2 linked regions of the Catenulispora sp. EB89 genome follow. The protein of the gene in region 2 interacts with the protein of the main gene of each other region in a pairwise test. Links are inferred from orthologs where the notes say so. Each region holds a gene or a part of one and is shown on either strand. Other genes may lie near its edges. The genes, in order: rlmB and ABH920_RS41870.

Region 1 (10,147 bases), on a different replicon or contig from region 2:
AACGAACAAGAGGTCTGGCACCCGGCGGCGACAATGGACGCCGCCATCAAGGCCGAAGTCCGGGCAGCCGTCAGCGCGGCCGGAGAGGTCCTCGGCACGGAGACGGAGGACGACCCGGCCGGGGACGCCGATTTCGAGCAGACCATGGTCGTGAAGTACGTTCCCCTTCCGGCGGCGGTGGAACCCGCGACTTTGTCGCCCGTGACAACATCGGGACCTCCACCCGGCTCCGACCAGATCGGCCGGCACATCGCGCGCGCCGAGGCGCTGGCCGAACTCGGGCGACGCCAGCAGGCGCTGGACGTCCTCAACGAACTGATCGTGGCGGGCAGCCAGGACGTGCGGGTCTGGCGCGCTCTGGCCGCGGTGTACCTGGAGACCGGCGACGGCGAGAAGGCCCTGCGCGCCGCGGACTGGGTCATCACCTTCGCCCCCGACGACGAGTGGGGCCACCGCCTGCGCGCCTCAGCGCTGCGACTGCTGGACCGCTTCGGCGAAGCGGTCGCGGCGGCCGAGAAGGCGGTGCGCCTGGGGCCGCAGGTCTGGCAGAGCCGCGCGAGCCTGGCCGCCGCCCTGGAAGCCAGCGGAGACCTGTCCCAGGCTGCGGCCGAGGCACGCCGGGCCACGGAACTGGCGGCGCGCCTCGACCCCGAATCCGCGACCGAGGCGAAGCAGTTCGAGGACGCGGTAACGGCGGCCGAGGAGGTCCCGGAACCGATAGCCCTGGTCGCCGACCTGGAGGCGGTCCTGGCGTCCCGGCCGGGGCCGGACGACGACAGCCTGGCGCACGTCGGCAACCTGGTGCTGCGGTCGATGGAGTTCAGCGCAGCGGCCGGCTGGCTGGTCGCCTTCGGCGGCGTGGCCATCCCCGGCTTCGACATCAGGTTCCTGATCCCCCTCGCGGTCCTGGCGGTCCTGGGCATCTGCCTGATAGGCCCGGCCCGCAAGGCCGACCGCGACCTCTGGCGGTACCTGGTCGAGTACCTGTGGCAGGACACGAAGACGCGCGTGGCGCTGGTGATGACGATCGCCGCGCACGTGTTCATGATCACCGGGAGCTCGATCGGGCACGTGGAGGGCGGGTCGACGCTGACGGTCGGTCTGATCAGCCACCTGGTCGGGCGGCTGACGCTGCACCGGAAGGCTCCGGAGCTGAGCCCGGTGCGGCGGGGTGGGGTGGCGGGCGTGGCGGGCGTGAAAACTCAGACCCGGCCCACCACGGGGGACTAGCCTCAGCGAGGTTCTGGGCCGGCCCGCCCTCAAGCCGCGGCCGGCTCCGCAACCGCCTCAAGCCGAGGCGTCCGTACCAACAGCGCCCGCATCAGAACCGCGGCCGCGCTCAAGCCGAAGATCACCAACGCCATCGGCATCCCGCTGCTCTTGCTTCCCAGCCCCGTCAGCGGCGCGAAGATCGCGCCGAACAGGAACTGCCCCGTGCCGATCAGTGCCGAGGCCGCGCCTGCCACCGCGGGTGAGTAGCCGGACAGCGCCAAGGCCGTCACCTGGGGGGTGATCACGCCGACCGATGAGACCATCAGGAACAGTCCCACCAGTGTCCCCGCGAGGTTGCCGCCGAAGGCCGCCGTCGCCGCCAGCAGGATCGTGCTGCCGCCGAAGGACATCACCAGGCCCGCGCCCAGCAGGCGCGATGGCGCGACACGTCCCACCAGGCGGCCGCTGGTCCGGCCGCCGATCATGATGCCGAGGGCGTTGGCTCCGAAGGCGAAGCTGAACTCCTGCTTCGACAGGCCGTGGATGTTCTCCAGGACGAAGGGTGAGCCTGAGATGTAAGCGAACATCGCCGCCAGGGCGAAGCCGCCCGTCAGGATGTAGCCCGTGAACGCGCGGTCGCGGAGCAGGACCCGGAACGTGCGCAGGGTCGCGGGTAGGCCGCCGCCGGACGCTCCGCGTGAATCTTTCGGGAGCGTCTCCTTGAGTCCGAGCGTCGCGGCGGCGAACAGCGCTACGCCGATCAGCGTCAGCACCACGAATACGCCGCGCCAGCTCATGAAGCGGATCAGCTGGCCGCCGAGGACCGGAGCCAGGATCGGGCCGAGGCCGTTCACCAGGATCAGTGTCGAGAAGAACTTCGTGAGGGCGTCGCCCTCGTACAGGTCGCGCACCATGGCCCGCGAGATCACCAGGCCGGCCGCGCCGGCGAAGCCCTGGAGGAGGCGCGCCGCGGTGAGCGAGTAGACGTCGGGGGCGAACGCGCAGAACAGCGATGTGGCCACGTAGGCGATCAGCCCGATCGCGAGCGGCTTCTTGCGCCCCCACGCGTCCGACATCGGGCCGGCCACCAGTTGGCCGAAGGCCAGGCCGATCATGCACGCCGTCAGCGTCAGCTGGACGTTCGACTCGGCCGTGTGGAACGAGTGCGCCAGGTCCGGCAGTGCCGGCAGGTACATGTCGAGCGACAAAGGCCCGAACATGGAAAGCGCTCCCAGTATCAGGAGCAGCTTCACCGGGGCCCGCCCAGAACGCCTCACCACCCGCTCATCTCCCACTCACCGCCCCATGGAACCACAACCCGAAAGAAGACGTTTTCGCCATCCACCCGCCGGTATCCTTGGGGAATGACTCTCCGCCTGTATGACACCGCCGCGCGAGCGACGCGCGAGTTCGTACCCGTCACACCAGGCAAGGTCTCGATCTACCTCTGTGGCGCGACCGTCCAGGCCCCGCCGCACATCGGTCACATCCGGTCCGGAGTCTCGTTCGACATCGCCCGCCGCTGGCTGGAGCACCGCGGCTACGCCGTCACCTTCGTGCGCAACGTCACCGACATCGACGACAAGATCATCCGCAAGGCGGCCGAGCAGGGCGTGGAGACCTGGCGCGTGGCGCAGGCCAACGAGTACGCCTTCCAGCTCGCCTACCGGCTGCTGGGCTGCGAGGACCCGTCCGTCGAGCCGCGTGCCACCGGCCACATCCCCGAGATGGTCGCGATGATGCAGAAGCTCATCGACGACGGCCACGCCTACGCCGCCGGCGGCGACGTCTACTTCCGGGTGCGCTCCTTCCCCGAATACGGCGCGCTGGCCCACTTCAGTGTCGACGACCTGGAGGAGCAGCCGGTCGACGACGTGGCGCCGACCACGCACAAGGAAGACCCGCACGACTTCACGCTGTGGAAGGCCTCCAAGCCCGGCGAGCCCTTCTGGGACACGCCGTGGGGCCCCGGCCGCCCCGGCTGGCACCTGGAGTGCTCCGCGATGGCGCACCGCTACCTGGGCCCGAACTTCGACATCCACGGCGGCGGCGTCGACCTGATCTTCCCGCACCACGAGAACGAGCAGGCGCAGTCGCACGCCTTCGGCGACAAGTTCACCAACTACTGGATGCACAACGGCTGGGTCACCCTCAAGAACGAGAAGATGTCCAAGTCGCTGGGCAACTCGGTGCTGGTCACCGAACTGGCCAAGCAGTACCGGCCGGTGGTCCTGCGCTACTACCTCGGCACCCCGCACTACCGCTCGATGATCGAGTACACCGAGGACTCGCTGCGCGAGGCCGACGCCGCGTACTCGCGGATCGAGGGCTTCGTCACCCGGGCGCTGGAGACGGTCGGCCCGACCGAGTCCGCGGCGGACGTGCCCGCGGCCTTCGCGGAGTCGATGGACGACGACTTCGGCGTCCCGGGCGCGGTGGCCGTGCTGTACAACACCGTCCGCGAGGGCAACACCGCCCTGGCCAACGGTGACAAGGAAGGCGTGGCCTCGCACCTCGCCTCGGTGCTGAAGATGCTGGACATCCTCGGCCTGAACCCGCTGGCCGAGCCGTGGAGCGGCGCGGCCGGCACCGCCGGGTCCGGCAGCGATCTGCGGCCGGTCGTCGACACCCTGGTCAAGGTGGCCCTGGAGCAGCGGCAGGCGGCGCGCGAGCGCAAGGACTACGCCGCCTCCGACGCCATCCGCGACCAGCTGGCCCGGGCCGGCGTCAACGTCGAGGACACTCCGAGCGGTCCGCGCTGGACCGTCAACCAATAAGAGGGCCAGTCGCCTAGGCGGCCGACTCCCACCGTGCCCCCGCCACGCTGACGGTAGCGTGGAGCGGGGGCACGGCCTGAAGTGCTGGAACTTGAAGAAAGTAAGGACATCATGGCGAGCAAAGGCGGCGGCACCGGCGGCCGGGCGAACAAGCCGGGCGCGTCGAGCTCCCGAAAGGGCGCGCAGAAGGGCTCCGGCGGCCAGCGCCGCCAGGGTCTGGAGGGCCGCGGCCCGACGCCGAAGGCCGAGGAGCGCACCGGGCATCCGGCGGCCCGCCGGGCGAAGTCGGCGGCCAAGCGCGCCGCCGCCCCGAACACCGGCCGCTCGGCGGCCGGCACGCGCAGCACGGCCCGGCCGGTCCGGCGCACCCCCGGCAAGGGCGAGGCCGAGCAGGTCGCCGGCCGCAACTCGGTGGTCGAGGCGCTGCGCGCGCAGGTGCCGGCCAAGGCCCTGTACGTCGCGCAGTACATCGACAGCGACGACCGGGTCCGCGAGAGCATGAAGCTCGCCATGGAGCAGGGCGTCCCGCTGCTGGAGGCCCCGCGCCACGAGCTGGACCGGATGACCAACGGGACCCTGCACCAGGGCGTGATGCTGGTGATGCCGCCCTACGAGTACGCGCACCCGGACGACCTGCTGGAGGAGGTGTTCGCGGCCGGCGACACCCCGCTGTTCGCGGCGCTGGACGGCGTCACGGACCCGCGCAACCTCGGCGCCGTGATGCGCTCCGTGGCGGCCTTCGGCGGGCACGGCGTGATCGTGCCGGAGCGGCGCGCGGCGGGCATGACGGCCGGCGCGTTCAAGGCCGCGGCCGGCGCCGGGGCCCGGCTGCCGGTGGCGCGCGCCGGGAACCTGACGCGCGCGCTGGAGGCGTACAAGAAGCAGGGCGTGATGGTCGCCGGGCTGGCCGCCGACGGCGCCGTGCCGCTGCACGAGCTGGAGATCGCCACCGAGCCGCTGTGCCTGGTCGTCGGGTCCGAGGGCAAGGGCATGTCGCGGCTGGTGTCCGAGCTCTGCGACGTCACGGTCTCGATCCCGATCGCGTCCTCGTCCGAGTCGCTGAACGCCGGCGTCGCGGCCGGGATCGCGTTGTACGAAGTCAACCGGCGGCGCGCCGAGGCCCGCGGCTGATCCACAGTTTCACAGCACCACAGCACCACCTAGCTAGGAGAGACAGCTCAATGGCGAGCACTGAGGCGAACACCGAAGGCGGCAGCACCGGACGTCCGGCCCCGATAGGCCCGGTCGACTCCTCGAAGACCCCGCGCTACGCGGGCTTCGCGACGTTCGCGCGGCTGCCGCGCCTGGACCAGCTCCCGGCGGGCGAGAAGGCGGACGTGGCGGTCCTGGGCGCCCCCTTCGACTCCGGCGTCTCCTACCGCCCCGGGGCCCGCTTCGCCCCGGCGGCGGTGCGCGAGGCCTCCCGGCTGCTGCGGCCGTACCACCCGGGCCTGGACTTCTCGCCGTTCCAGGCGGTGCAGGTCGCCGACGCCGGCGACATCGCCATCAACCCCTTCCTGCTGGACGAGGCGCTGGAGCAGATCGAGGCGCACTCCGGGGAGCTGGTCGGCGCCGGCTCCAAGCTGGTGACGATCGGCGGCGACCACACCATCGCGCTGCCGCTGCTGCGCACCATGGCCCGCCGGCACGGCCCGGTGGCGCTGCTGCACTTCGACGCGCACCTGGACACCTGGGACACGTACTTCGGCGCGCCGTACACGCACGGCACGCCGTTCCGCCGCGCCTTCGAGGAGGGCATCCTCGACTCCTCGGCGGTGGCGCACGTCGGCACCCGCGGCCCGCTGTACAGCAAGCAGGACCTCAGCGACGACAAGCGCATGGGCTTCGGCATCGTGACCTCGGCGGACGTGATGCGCCAGGGCGTGGACGCCGTGGTGCAGGCGCTGCGCGAGCGGATCGGCACCCGGCCGCTGTACGTCTCCATCGACATCGACGTCCTGGACCCCGCGCACGCCCCCGGCACCGGCACCCCCGAGGCCGGCGGCATGACCAGCCGCGAGCTGCTGGAGATCCTGCGCGGCCTGGACGGCCTGAACCTGATCGGCGCCGACGTGGTCGAGGTGGCCCCGCCCTACGACCACGCCGAGATCACTTCGGTCGCCGCCGCGCACGTGGCCTACGATCTTGTGACATTGCTGGCGATGCAGGGACGGTGAGGCGCCGTCCCTGAAAAGGGGGACTTCCGGTGCTGCCACCCGACAACCACGTCCACAGCGAGTACTCGTGGGACGCGCTCGCCGGCTCCATGGAGCGGACCTGCGAGCGCGCCGTCGAGCTCGGGCTGCCCTCGATCGCCTTCACCGAGCACGCGGATTTCAGCATCTCGGAACTGACCGCCGAGGACTGGTTCCCGGCCGAGTGGCAGCGCTACGTCGAGGTCGTGGACGATCGCAACATCCTGACTCCCCCGGCCGTCGACCTGACCGGCTACCTGGAGACGCTGGAGCGCTGCCGCGACCGCTTCCCGGAGCTGCGCATCCTGTCCGGCGTGGAGCTCAGTGAGGCGCACTGGTTCCCGGACCAGACCGCGGATCTGCTGAAGCGCGGCGGGTTCCAGCGGATCCTGGCCTCACTGCACACCGCGTCGCGGCGCGACGAGCCCTACGCCGACATCTCCGCGAGCATCAAGCGCGGCGACGCGGCCACGGAGTACAGCCGCTACCTCGCCGAGGCGGTGCGGCTGATCGAGGAGTACGACGGGTTCGAAGTGCTCACCCACATCGACTACCCGGTCCGGTACTGGCCCGCCGACGAGCCCTTCGACCTCACCCGGTTCGAGGACGAGATCCGCCTGGTGCTGCGGACGCTGGCGCGCGCCGACAAGGTCATGGAGTTCAACACCCGGATCCCGCTGGATCCGCGGGTGGTCGCGTGGTGGCGCCAGGAGGGCGGGAAGGGCGTGTCGTTCGCGTCCGACGCGCACCGGCCCGACGCGGTCGGCAACGGCTTCAGGGAGGCCGTGGCGGTGGCGCGGGCCGCCGGGTTCAGACCGGGCGCCGACCTGTTCGATTTCTGGGTGCGGGACTGACGCCAGGCGCGGGACTGGCCCTGGGTGCGGGACTGGCCCCAGGCGCGGGACTGGCCCTGGGTGCGGGACTGACGCGACGCCAGGCGCGGGACTGGCCCCGGACGCCGGACCAGCCAACTCAGGTCGATGCCGCCGCGTAGCGTGAACGCGCTGCCCAGGCAGCAAGCGGCTGGTTGTCTGTCAGTGCAGGCGATCACACTGGCAAAAGGGGTGAATCCCTCATAACAGAATGCCGCCCGACCCGATGTCGAACCGACCCCGCCACCCTGTCCACCACGGCGAGATGCGAACCGCCGCCCCGCACCTAGGCTGGAGACCATGACCCTCCGCCTGGCCTGCCTCCAAGCACCGGCAACCGACCACCCGAACGGCGCCCCGGACCCCGCCGCCGACCGCCGCGCCAACCTGGCCGCGCTGGCCGACGCCGCCGCCGGGGCCGCGGAGAGCGGCGCGCGCCTGCTCATCACCCCGGAGATGTACCTCACCGGCTACAACCTGGGCGCCGAGGTGATCGCCGGACTGGCCGAGGAGCGCCACGGGCCCTCGCAGCAGGAGGTGTCCGCGATCGCGGCCCGGCACGGGATCGCGATCCTGTACGGCTACCCCGAGCGCGACGGCGACGGCGTCGTGTACAACGCCGTGCAGCTGATCGGCGGCGACGGCGCCCCGGTGGCCAACTACCGCAAGACGCACCTGTTCGGCGACGTGGACCGGGCCGCGTTCGCCCCGGGCGAGGAGCTGGTGGTGCAGGCCGAGCTGGACGGCATCCGGGTCGGCTTCCTGATCTGTTACGACGTGGAGTTCCCCGAGACCGTGCGGGCGCACGCCGACGCCGGGACCGAGCTGCTGCTGGTGCCGACCGCCCTGATGCGGCCGTACGAGTTCGTGCCGCGGCAGATCGTGCCGGCGCGGGCGATCGAGTCGCAGCTGTTCGTGGCGTACGTGAACCGGGTTGGGGTGGAGCGGGACTTCGTCTACGCCGGCGAGACCCGGGTGGTGGCCCCGGACGGCCGGGAACTGGCGGTCGGCGACGACCGCGAGGAGCTGCTGCTGGCCGACGTGGACCTGGCGGACCTGACCGCCTCGCGCGATCTGAACACGTATCTGCAGGACCGCCGAACCGATCTGTACGGAGCCCAGAAGTGACGTCCGCTGTCCCGGCCACTGTCCACGAGGTCACCGACCACGTGCAGTGCGACTCGCACAAGCCGATCACCATGTTCGGCCCCGACTTCCCGTTCGCCTACGACGACTACGCCGCGCACCCGGCCGGCCTGGGCTCGGTGCCCGAGGCGGCGCACGGCACCGAGGTCGCGGTGATCGGCGGCGGCCTGTCCGGCCTGGTGGCCGCGCACGAGCTGCTGAAGCTCGGCCTGAAGCCGGTCGTGTACGAGGCCGACGAGCTGGGCGGCCGGATGCGCTCGACGCCGTTCCCCGGCGTGCCGGGCGCGATGGCCGAGATGGGCGCGATGCGGTTCCCGCCGTCGTCGACCACGCTGTTCGACTACCTCGAGCGCGCGGGGCTGCGGACCGAGCCGTTCCCGAACCCGCTGGACGCCGCGACGCCGTCCACGGTCATCGACCTCAAGGGCGACAGCCACTACGCGACCACCCTGGACGACCTGCCGGCGATCTACCACGAGGTCGCCGACGCCTGGGCCGACGCGCTGGACGACCCGGCGCACGGCGCCGAGTTCTCCGCGATGCAGCAGGCGATCCGCGAGCGGGACACCGCGACGGTGCGCGAGATCTGGAGCCGTCTGGTGCACCGGCTCGACGACACCTCGTTCTACGGCTTCCTGGCCGCGAACCCGGCCTTCAAGTCCTTCCGGCACCGGGAGGTGTTCGGCCAGGTCGGCTTCGGCACCGGCGGCTGGGACACGGACTTCCCGAACTCCATGCTGGAGATCCTGCGCGTCGTCTACACCGGCGCCGACGACCACCACCGGCGCGTGGTCGGCGGCTGCCAGCAGCTGCCGCTGGCGCTGTGGTCACAGACCCCTGACACCCTCGCGCACTGGCCGGCCGGCACCTCGGTGCGCTCGCTGCACGACGACGGCCACCCGCGGCCCGCCGTGACCCGGATGTACCGCACCAGGCGCGGCATCACCATCGCCGACGCCGCGAACGAGATCCGCACGTATCAGGCCGCCGTGTTCACCGCCCAGAGCTGGATGATGCTCTCGAAGATCAAGGTGCACGAGGCCCTCCTGCCCACCGACGTGTGGACCGCCGTCGAGCGCACGCACTACATGGGCGCCTCGAAGCTCTTCGTGGTGGTGGACCGGCCGTTCTGGCGCGACCCCTCCCCCCTGGACCCGAACCGCGACACGATGTCGATGACCCTGACCGACCGCATGCCCCGCGGCGTGTACCTGCTGGACGACGGCCCGGACAAGCCCGGCGTGATGTGCCTGTCGTACACCTGGGTCGACGACTCGATGAAGTTCGTCCCCCTGTCGCGCGAGGAGCGGCTGGAAGTCGTGCTCGCCTCGCTGGCGGAGATCTACCCGGACGTCGACATCCGGTCGCACATCATCGGCACGCCGCTGACCGTCTCGTGGGAGACGGAGCCGTACTTCATGGGCGCGTTCAAGGCGAACCTGCCGGGCCAGTACCGCTACCAGCGCAGGCTCTACACGCACTTCATGCAGGACGCACTCCCCGAGCACCAGCGCGGCCTGTTCCTGGCCGGGGACGACATCTCCTGGACCGCCGGCTGGGCCGAGGGCGCGGTGACCACGGCGCTGAACGCGGTGTGGGGCGTGATGAAGCACTTCGGCGGATCGACGAGCCCGGAGAATCCCGGGCCCGGAGACGTGTTCGACGAGATCGCGCCGCCGATGCTGGACGAGGAGTAGGCGCGGAACCCGATCACCGCGGAGTGCTCGATCAGTCGAGAATCAGTCGAGCAGCCCGCTCACCCGGAGATCCGGGTGCCGCCCCCGCACAGCAAAGGTGATCTCCCGCGTGGTCGCCGTCAAACGCGACGCCAACACGTCGATGTCCGCCCCGCTCAGCTGCTTCTGGAACCCGTACAGCGTCAGCACCATCGCGACCCGCTCGTCCGGTCCGAACACCGGCGCGGCCAGGTGTCCGATCCGGTGCG
Region 2 (10,114 bases):
ATAGCGCGCCGACTCCAGGGAGCACCAGGCTGGGGAGCCCTACAGGGAAGTAGTAGGCGGGGTTGTAGTTCCCTGCGGAGGTCTCGACGATCGCTGTGGAGTTGTCGGTGCCGAACTTCTTACCGCATGCCGCGGAGAGGAACGTATTGCGGAAGCACGCGGACATCGCGTCGAGAGTCCCGTACTTGGCGGGCAGTGGATAGCCGAGCCAGGTCTTCTCGAAGCCGCCGCTGATCTCGTGGCGGGAGGTCGAGTTCACGAACTCGCCGCGGGCTGTCGCGGCGGCTTTCACCATGTGCGAGGGCTCGTCCGGGGATGTGGACATCGGGGAAGCGAAGGCCCAGCCGGTGGAGACCAGGAAGAAGCCGACCAGGGCCAGCAGCCAGGGGCGGTTGAGGACCCTGAGGACTTTGGTGGTGCTGCGGCGCGGCCAGGATGGGCGGCGGGGTTTGGTGGGGAGGAATGGCGCGGATACCGCTTTGGGCTCTGGTTCCCGGCCGGGTTCCGGTTCCGATTCGGGTTCCGGAAGGGGCTGCGGCGGCGGTTCGAGCGCGCCGGATCCGCTCACCGGGCCGCTCCCCCGGCCGATTCGCCGGTGAGCGGGGGCAGCGGTGTCGCGAGACCGGTCGGCCCGGAAGCGTCGGTCAGCGCCGCCGGCTCCCGCACCGGACGCCCCAGCCGCTGCGCGTTCAGCGTGGTCGCGTCGCGCACCGCGATGACCCGGGCCAGCTCGGTGAACCGCGCTTCCTGGGTCTTGAGCCGGAAGTAGGTGTTCACCGACACGAAGACGAACGCCACGGTCAGCGCGTAGAGCACGAGGTCGGTGCCGCGGCCCACGCCGACCTTGTGGGCCAGCGAGTTCACCCAGTTGGGCCGCAGGATCGCGACCACCATCAGGGCGATGAAGACCAGGAACGCCAGCCGCTTCAGGGCTCTGGTCTGCACCGAGTACCAGTGCCGGATGAACAGCAGCAGGAAGCCGGCCGCGATGACCAGCAGGATGGCCTGGATGATCATGGCGTCCTCCGCGACCGCAGGGAGAGGTCGAACAGGATGTTGACGCCGTTGATCAGCGACTGGCCCTTGGCCTTGGAGTAGTCCGTGTAGAGCACGGTCACCGGGACCTCGGTGACCTCCAGCTCCGAGCGCGCCAGGTAGTCCACGATCTCCGAGGCGTGCGCCATGCCGTTCATGGTGATCTTGAGCTGGGAGGCGGCGGCCCGGTTCAGGACCCGCAGGCCGTTGTGCGCGTCGGTGAGCTCCAGGCGGCGGGCCGCGGGGCTGAGCGCGGCGACCGTCTTCAGCAGCGCGCGCTTGACCCACGGCACGTGCACGGTCCCGCTCAGGAAGCGCGAGCCGAGGGCCACGTCGGCGCCGCCGTCGCGGACCGCGCGCACCAGTTCGGCGGCGTCCTCCACGCGGTGCTGGCCGTCGGCGTCGAAGGTGACGAAGTACTCCGAGCCCTCCTGCAGCAGGGCGTACTCCAGGCCGGTCTGGAGCGCGGCGCCCTGGCCCAGGTTCACCGGGTGGCTGACCAGGTGCGCGGCCGTGCGGAAGATGTGGTCGGCGGAGTCGTCGCGCGAGCCGTCGTCCACGCACACCACGTTCGGGAACGTGGGCAGGACGCCTGCGACGACCTCGGCGATCACCGAGCCCTCGTTGTATACGGGGATGACGACCCAGACGTCGTCGAACTCCGAAGTCCCAGCCGAACCGGGAGCCTCCGCTGTCTGCACAGCTCCCAGATTGTGCGGTCATCGCACGATGCGCACCGTGATTAGGCCTAATGGCTTGATGTGCCCGGGCCAGCCACGTCCGGGCCCGGGGCGTCCGGGCCAGCCACGTCCGTGCCTGCCGCATCCGGGCTCGCCGTGTCGAGGCGGGCCAGCACGCGCCGGATCGCCCCGTCCACGGCGTCCGGGTGCTCCAGCGGCAGCACGTGCCCGCCGGCCGGGACGATCTCCACGCCGGTGTGGTGGGCGTCGTCGGGCGCGGCGGCGTCGATCTCGGCGGCCATCCGCTCGCTGTGGAACGCCGGAGTCAGCAGGTCGTGGTCGCCGACGATGATCTCCACCGGCACCCGGCCGAGCGTGGGCAGCGCGGTGGCCTTGTTGTGCGCGGAGAAGGTCGGGAAGAAGTCGGCGATGACGTCCATCGGGGTGCTGGACAGCATCTCGTCGGTGAACCGGACCAGCGCCGGGGGCACGTCGGAGGCGAAGGCGTAGCGGCGGGTCAGCAGCTGCGCCAGGTCGGTCCCGGCCCGGCGGGTGCGGTCCACCAGGGTGTGGCCGCGGCCCAGCAGCGCGAACACGCCGGGGGCGGTGCGTTGGAACAGCTGCGCGGCGCGGGCCGGCAGGCCCAGCGTCATCTCGTTCCAGTGGCCGTCGGTGGTCGAGCACAGCACCACGCCGCGCACCCGTGCGTGCTCGCCGCCCTCCGGGCCGCCGAACAGCTCGGGGTGCTCGGCGGCCAGCGCCATGATCGTCATACCGCCCATGGAGTGGCCGATCAGGACCACGTCGCCGTCCGGGCACACCGCCTCCAGGACGGTGTACAGGTCGCGCCCTATCTGGTCGATGGTGTGCGAGGCCGAGGTGCCGCGCTGCGAGCGGCCGTGGCCGCGCTGGTCCCAGAACACGCAGCGGTTGGTCGCGGCGAACTCCGCGCGCTGGTAGTGCCAGGTGTCCTGGTGCAGGGCGTAGCCGTGGCAGAACACCAGGGTCGGGCCGGCCGCGGCGCGCGGGCCGCGGCGGCGGGCCCAGCCGGCGCCGCCGCTGAACAGCTGCGGGCCGTCGACCTCCACGTACAGGCCGACGCCGTCGTCGGCACGGACCGTCAGAGGCTTGCCGCGCAGGGTGCCGTAGGGCTCGGCCAGCCGGCGGGGTTCGGCCAGCCGGCGGACGGCGCGGCCGATGGTGGCGCGCTCGATGGCGAACCCGGCCGCCGCCCCGGCGGCGATCACGCCGACCGCGGCTCCGGCGATCCCCGCCTTCTTAGCGGTGCTGACTGCCATGACGCCCCTTCCGCTCGACGGCCCTCGCGGTGTTCACCGTCGGCCCCTTACGTCACGAGTTCCCGACGTAGACCCGCGGGACACGCGGACCGATGCGCGTGACGATCTCGTAATTCAACGTCCCGGTCGCCCGGGCCCAGTCGTCGGCGGTCGGCTCGCCGTGCTCGCCCGGGCCGAAGATCACGACCTCGTCGCCGACCCGCACGTCGCGGACGGCGTCGGGGTCGCCGAGGTCGACGACGAACTGGTCCATCGCCATCCGGCCGGCGATCCGGTGGCGCCGGCCGCCGATCTGGACCTCGCCGACGTTGGAGGAGTTGCGCGGCAGACCGTCGGCGTAGCCGAGCGGGACCAGGGCCAGGGTCGTGGGCGCCGCGGTGTGGTAGATGTGCCCGTAGGAGACGCCGTGCTCAGCCGGGGCGTTCTTGACCAGCGCGACGCGCGCCCGCAGCGTCATCGCCGGGCGCAGGCCGAAGTCGGCGGGGGTGGTGTCCGGCAGGGGCGAGAGGCCGTAGAGCGCCAGGCCCGGTCGGACCAGGTCGAAGTGCGCCTCGGGCAGGCTCAGGGCGGCCGGGCTGTTGGCGATGTGGCGGACCTCCGGGCGCAGGCCCGCGTGGTCGGCGACGGCCAGGGCCGCGCGGAAAAGGTCCAGCTGGGAGCGGATCGAGGGGTGCCCGGGCTCGTCGGCGCAGGCGAAGTGCGACCAGACGCCGGTGACCCGGATGTGCCCGGCGGCCTCGGCCTTGGCGGCCAGCTCGACCAGCTCCAGCCAGTCGTGCGGCTGGGTGCCACCGCGCCCGAGGCCGGTGTCGGCCTTGAGCTGCACGCGCGCCGGGGTCCCCAGGCGCTGTGCGGCCGCGGTGATCTCCTCCAGGACCCAGGGGGCGTAGGCGGTGACGTCGATCTCCTGGGCGATCAGCTCGTCCCAGGGCCCGCCGGCCGGATGCAGCCAGGCCAGGATCGGGCCGGTCAGCCCGGCGGCGCGCAGCTGCAGCGCCTCCTCCGGCAGGGCGGTGCCGAGCCAGGCGGCGCCGGCCTGCTTGGCGGCGCGGGCACACGGCACGGCGCCGTGGCCGTAGGCGTCGGCCTTCACGACGGCCATGACCCCGGCCCCGGACTCGGCGACGATCTGACCCACGCGGCGGGTGTTCGCGCGGATCGCGTCCAGGTCGATCCGCGCCTCGGCACGCAGCGGGCCGGGCGGAAAATCGGTGGCGGTCAGGTCTGTCATCGACGGTAGTCTGCCAGGCCGTCGCGGTCTTGATGGTGACACCAGGTCGCCTTCGGCCGGGGCCGGGCCTTCGCGGCCCTGCTCATCAGTGGGGGTTCTCGATTTTGGAAGCGCTCGAAGCGAAGGTCAACGGCTACCTGCACGGCAACGCGCGCGCCCGGGCACTGAACGAGGCATGTGGGCCGTTCCACATCGGCTTCGACGCCGGCAACGCCAATCCCTTCCTGAACTACGCGGTACCCGAAGCCGGCGCTGTTGTGACGTCCGAGGACATCGAGGCGTTGCTCGCGGCTTTCGCCCGACGGGAGCGCACGCCGCGGCTGGAGTTCGCGCCGGGCGGCGCGCCGGGGGTGGAGGAGGCACTGCTGGCGGCCGGGTTCGAGGTGCAGCAGCGGCTGCCGTTCATGGTGGCGACGGCCGCGGAGCTGGTCGGGCCGAGTGCCGTGGACGGCGTCGAGGTGGTGGTGCTGGACAAGTCGGCGACGGACGCGGAGCTGCGCGGGGTGGCTTTGGCGCAGCGGGAGGCGTTCGGAGAGTCGGACGAGCCGCAGGATGACGCGGACTTCTCCGATGATGTGATCGGACTGCGCGGCGCGGTGGACGCGGGGAGGTCCCTGGTGCTGGCGCGGGGGGCCGCGGGCAGCGACGCAGCCGGCGTGCCGATGGCCGGCGGCGGCAGCGGGTCGGCGAACTCGGGGACGACGGAGATCGGCGGCATCGCGACCCGGCCGGCTTTCCGGCGGCGCGGGGCGGGGGCGGCGGTGACGGCGGCGCTTTCGCGACATCTGCTGGAGGTGGCGGGGCTGGAGTGCGTGTGGCTTTCGCCGTCTGGGCCTGATCAGGAGCGGCTGTACGCGTCGATCGGGTACCGGAGTCTTGGGGAGATGCTGTTCATCTGGAAGCCCTGAGGTTCTTGCAGGGCAAGCGCGGGGCGACGGGGCTGCGTGACCGGCCATGTCGCTAGGGGGTCCGAAGGACCATGCGGGGGTGTTGGTTCTGGGTCCCTCGCCGCGTCGGCGGGCGAAGCCAACCTGGCCGGGCCGGTGGTGTCAAGCCGGACGCGACAGCACCACAGCAGCAGGGGTGCGGCTTGATACCACCGGACCGGACTGGTTCCGTTTACGGCGACGACGCGGTGAGGGACCCAGAACCTCGGCGACCACAAGCAGCACCGCCGGCAGGCAGCGCGGCGCAGGCAACAGCGTGATGGCAAGCCAAACAGTCGCGGGCCGCCGCCAAACAGCAGGTCGCACGGGTCGCCCCCTCGCTGTAGAGCGCCCGCCGGAGGCCTCGAGGTGCCCACCAAACGCGGCAGGCAGCCGCCCACATGACGTGTGCGCAGTGACTCGGACCCGTGCGGGGTCGTGGACGCGAAAACCGCCAGCCGCCAACGCACCACAGCAGAGACCTGAGCCAGTGCGCGGTCTTGCACGCGAAAACCGGCGGCCGCCAGACCAAACGCGTGCGCAGTGACTCGGACCCGTGCGGGGTCGTGGACGCGAAAACCGCCCGCCGCCAACGCACCGCCGCACAGACCTGAACCAGTGCGCGGTCGTGCCCACGAAAACCGGCGGCCGCCAGCGCAACCAGCCGGGCTCAACCGAACTGCGTCCCCCCGCGAGGTCACCAAACCTTAGGCGAAGCCGTAAAAATCGCCTTTCAACCCACGGCCCAACCGCACCCCAGCAGAGGTCCCGCCCACCCTCTCCGACTAATTACAGAAGGAACCTTGCAGAAGATTCCTTCTGTAACTACAGTAGCGCCATGCCCGAACCACGCCGCATCACCGACCCCGAAGTCCTCAAAGGCCTCTCGCACCCCCTGCGCCAGCGCCTCTACCGCCTCCTCACCCAGCTGGGGCCGTCGACGACCACGATCCTCGCCGGGCACCTGGACGGGGCGGATCCGGGGCGGGTCAGCTACCACCTGCGGGAGTTGGGGAAGCGGGGGTTCATTGAGGAGGCGCCGGAGTTGGCGCGGGATCGGCGGGAGCGGTGGTGGCGGGTGCCGGAGGGGTCTTTCAGCTGGTCGGGGGCTGACTTTCGGACGCCGGAGGGGAGGGCGGTGGCGGACGCTGCTTTCGCGCAGACCGTGCAGGACCAGGTTGAGCGGTTGGAGGCGTTTGTTGCTCGGAAGGCGGAGTGGTCTTCGGAGTGGCAGGGGGCCGCGACGACCACGAACACGCACCTGCGGTTGGCGCCGGAGGAGTTGCGCGGGCTCAGTGAGGAGCTGAACGCGGTGCTGCGGAAGTGGGCCGCGCTGGGGCGGCGGGATCCTTCGCTGCGGCCTGATGAGCAGCCGGTCGACGGACGGGAGCAGGTGTTCCTGTTCCTGCACGCGTTCCCAGAGAAACCTTGAGGGGGGATTGCTCATGACTGCTGTCGTGGCCGGCCCGGTCGGCGCCTCGCGGCCCGTTCCGGCGCTGCGGAATGCGAGCTACCGGCGGCTGCTCGGGGGTGCGACGCTGAGCGCGCTGGGCGACCAGGTCTGGTACGTCGCGCTGTCGTACGCGGCGGTGCGCGCGGGGTCGCCGGCCGCGGCCGGGGTGGTGTTGTCGGTCTCTGCGATACCCCGGCTGCTGTTGGTGCTGTTCGGCGGGGTGATCGTCGACCGGTTCGATGCCCGGAAGCTGATGATCGGCAGTGACTCGCTGCGGGCGGTGGTGTGCCTGGGGGCGGCGCTGGTCGCTACGGCGACTTCGCCGGGGTTGGGGTTGTTGGCGGGCGTCGCGGTGGTGTTCGGGGTCGTGGACGCGCTGTTCATGCCCGCGTCTGTGGCGCTGCGGCCACGGCTGCTGGAGCCGCATCAGTACTCGGGCGGGGCGGTGCTGTGGACGCTGTCGGGGCGGCTGGCGCTGACGGTCGGGGCACCGTTGGGCGGGGTGGTCGCGGCCTCGGCGGGGCTGGGGGCGGCGCTGGTGGTGGACGCGGTGAGCTTCGTCGCGTCGCTGGTGAGCTTGGTGGGGCTGCGGGTTCGCAAGGAGGTAAGCGCGAAGGCGGGCGCAGGGGCAGGTGCGAGGGCGGGTGCGGAGGCTCGTTCGGGGACGCCGGCCGCCACGGCCGCAGCGCGAACCGCGACACGCAAGGAGCCGTTCGGGCGCAGCTTCGTCGCAGGGCTCGGCTATCTGCGCCAGCACGCGGTGCTGGGGCCGTTCGTGGTGTGGCTGGCGCTGACGAACATCGGGATGGTCGGCCCGCTGAACGTGGGCGCGGCCCTGCTGGCCACGCGGCGGGGCTGGGGCGCGCCGGGCATCGGCCTGCTGCTGACCGGGTTCGGGATCGGCGCGGCGGTGGGGGCCGTGGGGATGGGGAAGGTGCGGGTCCGCGGCGGGCTCGGCGTGTGGCTGGCCGGTGCCGGGGCGCTGCAGGGGGTCGCTGGGGCGGCGATGGCCCTGGTGCCGACGTTGGGCGGGGCGATCGCGGCGGCAGCGGCGGTCGGGATGCTGTCGAGCGCCATGGGGGTGCCGGCGACGGTCGTGATGCAGGCCGAGTGCGATGACGCGTTCCGAGGACGGGTCGGGAGTGTCACGACGCTGATCACGTTGGGGATCGTGCCGCTGACCATGGGCCTGATGGGGTTGATGGTCGGGGCGTTCGGGCTGTCGGCGGCATTCGGGATCAGCGGGGCGGTGGAGGTGCTGGGGCTGCTGTGCCTGCTGTCGCGAGGATTCCGGAGTGTCCGCGCGCCTCAGTGAGGGGCCCGCGCCGCGGTGAGGGCTTCGACCAGGTCCCCGGCGATGAGCTGCCGGCCGGGGTGGCGGCGCTGGACGTCGAGCGCCGCCTGGCCGTGCAGGTGGGCCGCGACGCTGGCGGCGTCCAGAGGATGCAGCCCGGCGGCCAGCAGGCCGCCTGCGAGGCCCGACAGGACGTCGCCAGACCCTGCGGTGGCCAGGGCCGGGGTGCCGGTGCGGTTGACGCGCACGGTGGCGGTTCCCGGGTCGGCGATGAGCGTCGTCGAGCCCTTCAGCAGGACCGTGCAGCCGAAGCGGTCGGCCAGTTCGCGGACGGCGGCCAGGCGGTGGGCCTCGATGTGGTCGGAGGTCCAGGCGGCATCGTCGAGGAGGCGCGCGGCTTCGCCGGAGTGGGGCGTGAGCAGCGTCGGGTGGGAGCGGTCCAGAGGCTTGTCGGACTGGCCGAGCTGCTTGAGGGCGGTCAGGCCATCGGCGTCGACGAGCACCGGCAGCTCGGTGGCCAGGGCTTTCGCGACACGGTCGGCGCTGTCCGCGCCGATGCCGGGGCCGACGACCCAGGCCTGGACGCGGCCGTCGCCGATCAGGACCTCCGGGTAGCGGGCCAACACGCCGGCGTTGACCTCGGGCTCACCGAGGAAGCGGACGGCGCCGACGCCGCTGCGCAGGGCCGCGCCGGTCGCGAGGACGGCGGCGCCGGGGTAGCGGGGGGATCCGGCGGCCAGGCCCAGGACGCCGCGGCGATACTTGTTGCTCTCGGCGGTGGGGGTCGGCAGGAGGGCTTCGACGTCGGCGGGTTCGAGGGCTTCCAGGACCGGAGCGCCGTCGAGGTAAGGTGCCAGGCCGATGTCGACGAAGCGGAGGTCGCCGACGTGCTCGGCGGCCGGGGAGATGAACAGGCCCGGCTTGTAGGTGCCGAAGGTGACGGTGACGTCGGCGTTGACCGCGGGGCCGGAGACCTCGCCGGTGTCGGCGTCGACGCCGCTGGGGAGGTCCACGGCGACGACGAGGGGACGCGGGTCGGCCGCTTCGATCTGTTCGAACACCGATGCCGCAGCAGGGCGCAGGCCGCCGTGGCCGCCGATCCCGACGACGCCGTCGAGCACCAGGTCGGAGGCGGTGTAGCGCCACTCCCCCGCTGTGCTGACCAGGCCTCCGGCGGCGCGCAGGGCTGCCAGGCCGGCGGCGTGGGCGCGCGCCTCGTCGAGCAGGACCGCCTCGACCTTCGCGCCGCGGCGGACCAGGCGGGCGGCGGCGTAGAGGGCGTCGCCGCCGTTGTCGCCGCTGCCTGCGACGACGAGGACACGCGCGCCGTAGACGCGTCCGACGCGTCCCACGCGTCCGTGGGCGCCTCTACGGACGCCTCCCAGGAGCCGCACGCACTCCGCCGTCAGCCCGGCGACCGCGCGCTGCATCAGCTCGCCGTCGGGCAGGCGCGCCATCAACGCCGCCTCCGCGTGCCGGACCTGGTCCACCGAATGCGCCGTCAGCATGCTTCCACCCTGTCACGGCCCGGCGTGTCTCGCTAAGATCCTCGGCATGTCTGGGGAGGAAGCGCTGTCGCGCGCCGAGATGCGCGCGTCCCATGAGGACCGTGACATCGTCGTGGACCGGCTGCGGGTGGCGGCCGGGGACGGCCGGATCGACGGGGACGAGCTCGACCAGCGGATCGAGGCGGCGATGACCGCGCGGACCTATGGCGAGCTGGACAAGCTGATCAAGGATCTGCCTTCGTCGGCGCAGCCGGTGAGCCCGGCGCGGCGGACCGAGGCGGAGGCTTCGCAGAACATCACCATCTCGCACGGGAACACGCACAAGCTGGGCGCGTGGCTGGTGCCGCGGCGGCTGAACGTCGCGGTGCGGCACGGGAACGTCCTGCTGGACTTCACCCAGGCGGTGTTCAGCGGTGCGCGGGAGGTCGAGCTGGCGCTGGATCTGCGGCACGCGAACCTGCGGATCATCGTGCCGCCGGGGACGGCGCTGGACACCTCGGGGCTGGCGACGCGGCACGCGAACGTCGGGCAGCCGGATCTGGGGCCGGCCGGGCCGGAGGCGATCCGGCTGACGATCAGCGGGCAGGCGGAGCACACGAACCTGCGGGTGCGGCGGCTTTCGCGGTTCGCGGAGCGCCGGCGGGAGCGGCGGGGAGAGCGCGAGCTGGGGCGGCGGCGCGAGCGGCGGG

What was found.
Region 1: the proteins of ABH920_RS41870 (region 2) and rlmB interact in binary tests that used the Escherichia coli proteins (3 or more experiments, as listed by UniProt). The link is inferred for Catenulispora sp. EB89 from one-to-one orthologs.

Annotation. Positions count from the first base shown.
Region 1 is NZ_JBGCCU010000002.1:619,665-629,811, forward strand. The notes cover bases 3,142-6,110. They hold rlmB (23S rRNA (guanosine(2251)-2'-O)-methyltransferase RlmB), read left to right. Parts: upstream 3,142-4,100; coding sequence 4,101-5,120; downstream 5,121-6,110. Other genes in these bases: cysS (cysteine--tRNA ligase), read left to right, coding at 3,142-3,989; speB (agmatinase), read left to right, coding at 5,171-6,110. Outside these bases: ABH920_RS06315 (tetratricopeptide repeat protein), read left to right, coding at 1-1,230; ABH920_RS06320 (multidrug effflux MFS transporter), read right to left, coding at 1,260-2,507; more of cysS, read left to right, coding at 2,577-3,141; more of speB, read left to right, coding at 6,111-6,166; ABH920_RS06340 (PHP domain-containing protein), read left to right, coding at 6,196-7,038; ABH920_RS06345 (carbon-nitrogen hydrolase family protein), read left to right, coding at 7,357-8,184; ABH920_RS06350 (FAD-dependent oxidoreductase), read left to right, coding at 8,181-9,899; ABH920_RS06355 (IclR family transcriptional regulator), read right to left, coding at 9,942-10,147. UniProt on the Escherichia coli protein: Specifically methylates the ribose of guanosine 2251 in 23S rRNA.
Region 2 is NZ_JBGCCU010000030.1:28,747-38,860, reverse strand. Bases 7,179-10,114 are described here. They hold ABH920_RS41870 (NAD(P)H-hydrate dehydratase), read right to left. Parts: upstream 9,426-10,114; coding sequence 7,932-9,425; downstream 7,179-7,931. Other genes in these bases: ABH920_RS41865 (DUF1707 domain-containing protein), read left to right, coding at 9,472-10,114; ABH920_RS41875 (MFS transporter), read left to right, coding at 7,179-7,938. In the rest of the region: ABH920_RS41910 (DUF2142 domain-containing protein), read right to left, coding at 1-568; ABH920_RS41905 (DUF2304 domain-containing protein), read right to left, coding at 565-1,017; ABH920_RS41900 (glycosyltransferase family 2 protein), read right to left, coding at 1,014-1,736; ABH920_RS41895 (alpha/beta fold hydrolase), read right to left, coding at 1,784-3,013; alr (alanine racemase), read right to left, coding at 3,066-4,244; ABH920_RS41885 (GNAT family N-acetyltransferase), read left to right, coding at 4,349-5,152; ABH920_RS41880 (ArsR family transcriptional regulator), read left to right, coding at 6,009-6,602; more of ABH920_RS41875, read left to right, coding at 6,616-7,178. UniProt on the Escherichia coli protein: Bifunctional enzyme that catalyzes the epimerization of the S- and R-forms of NAD(P)HX and the dehydration of the S-form of NAD(P)HX at the expense of ADP, which is converted to AMP.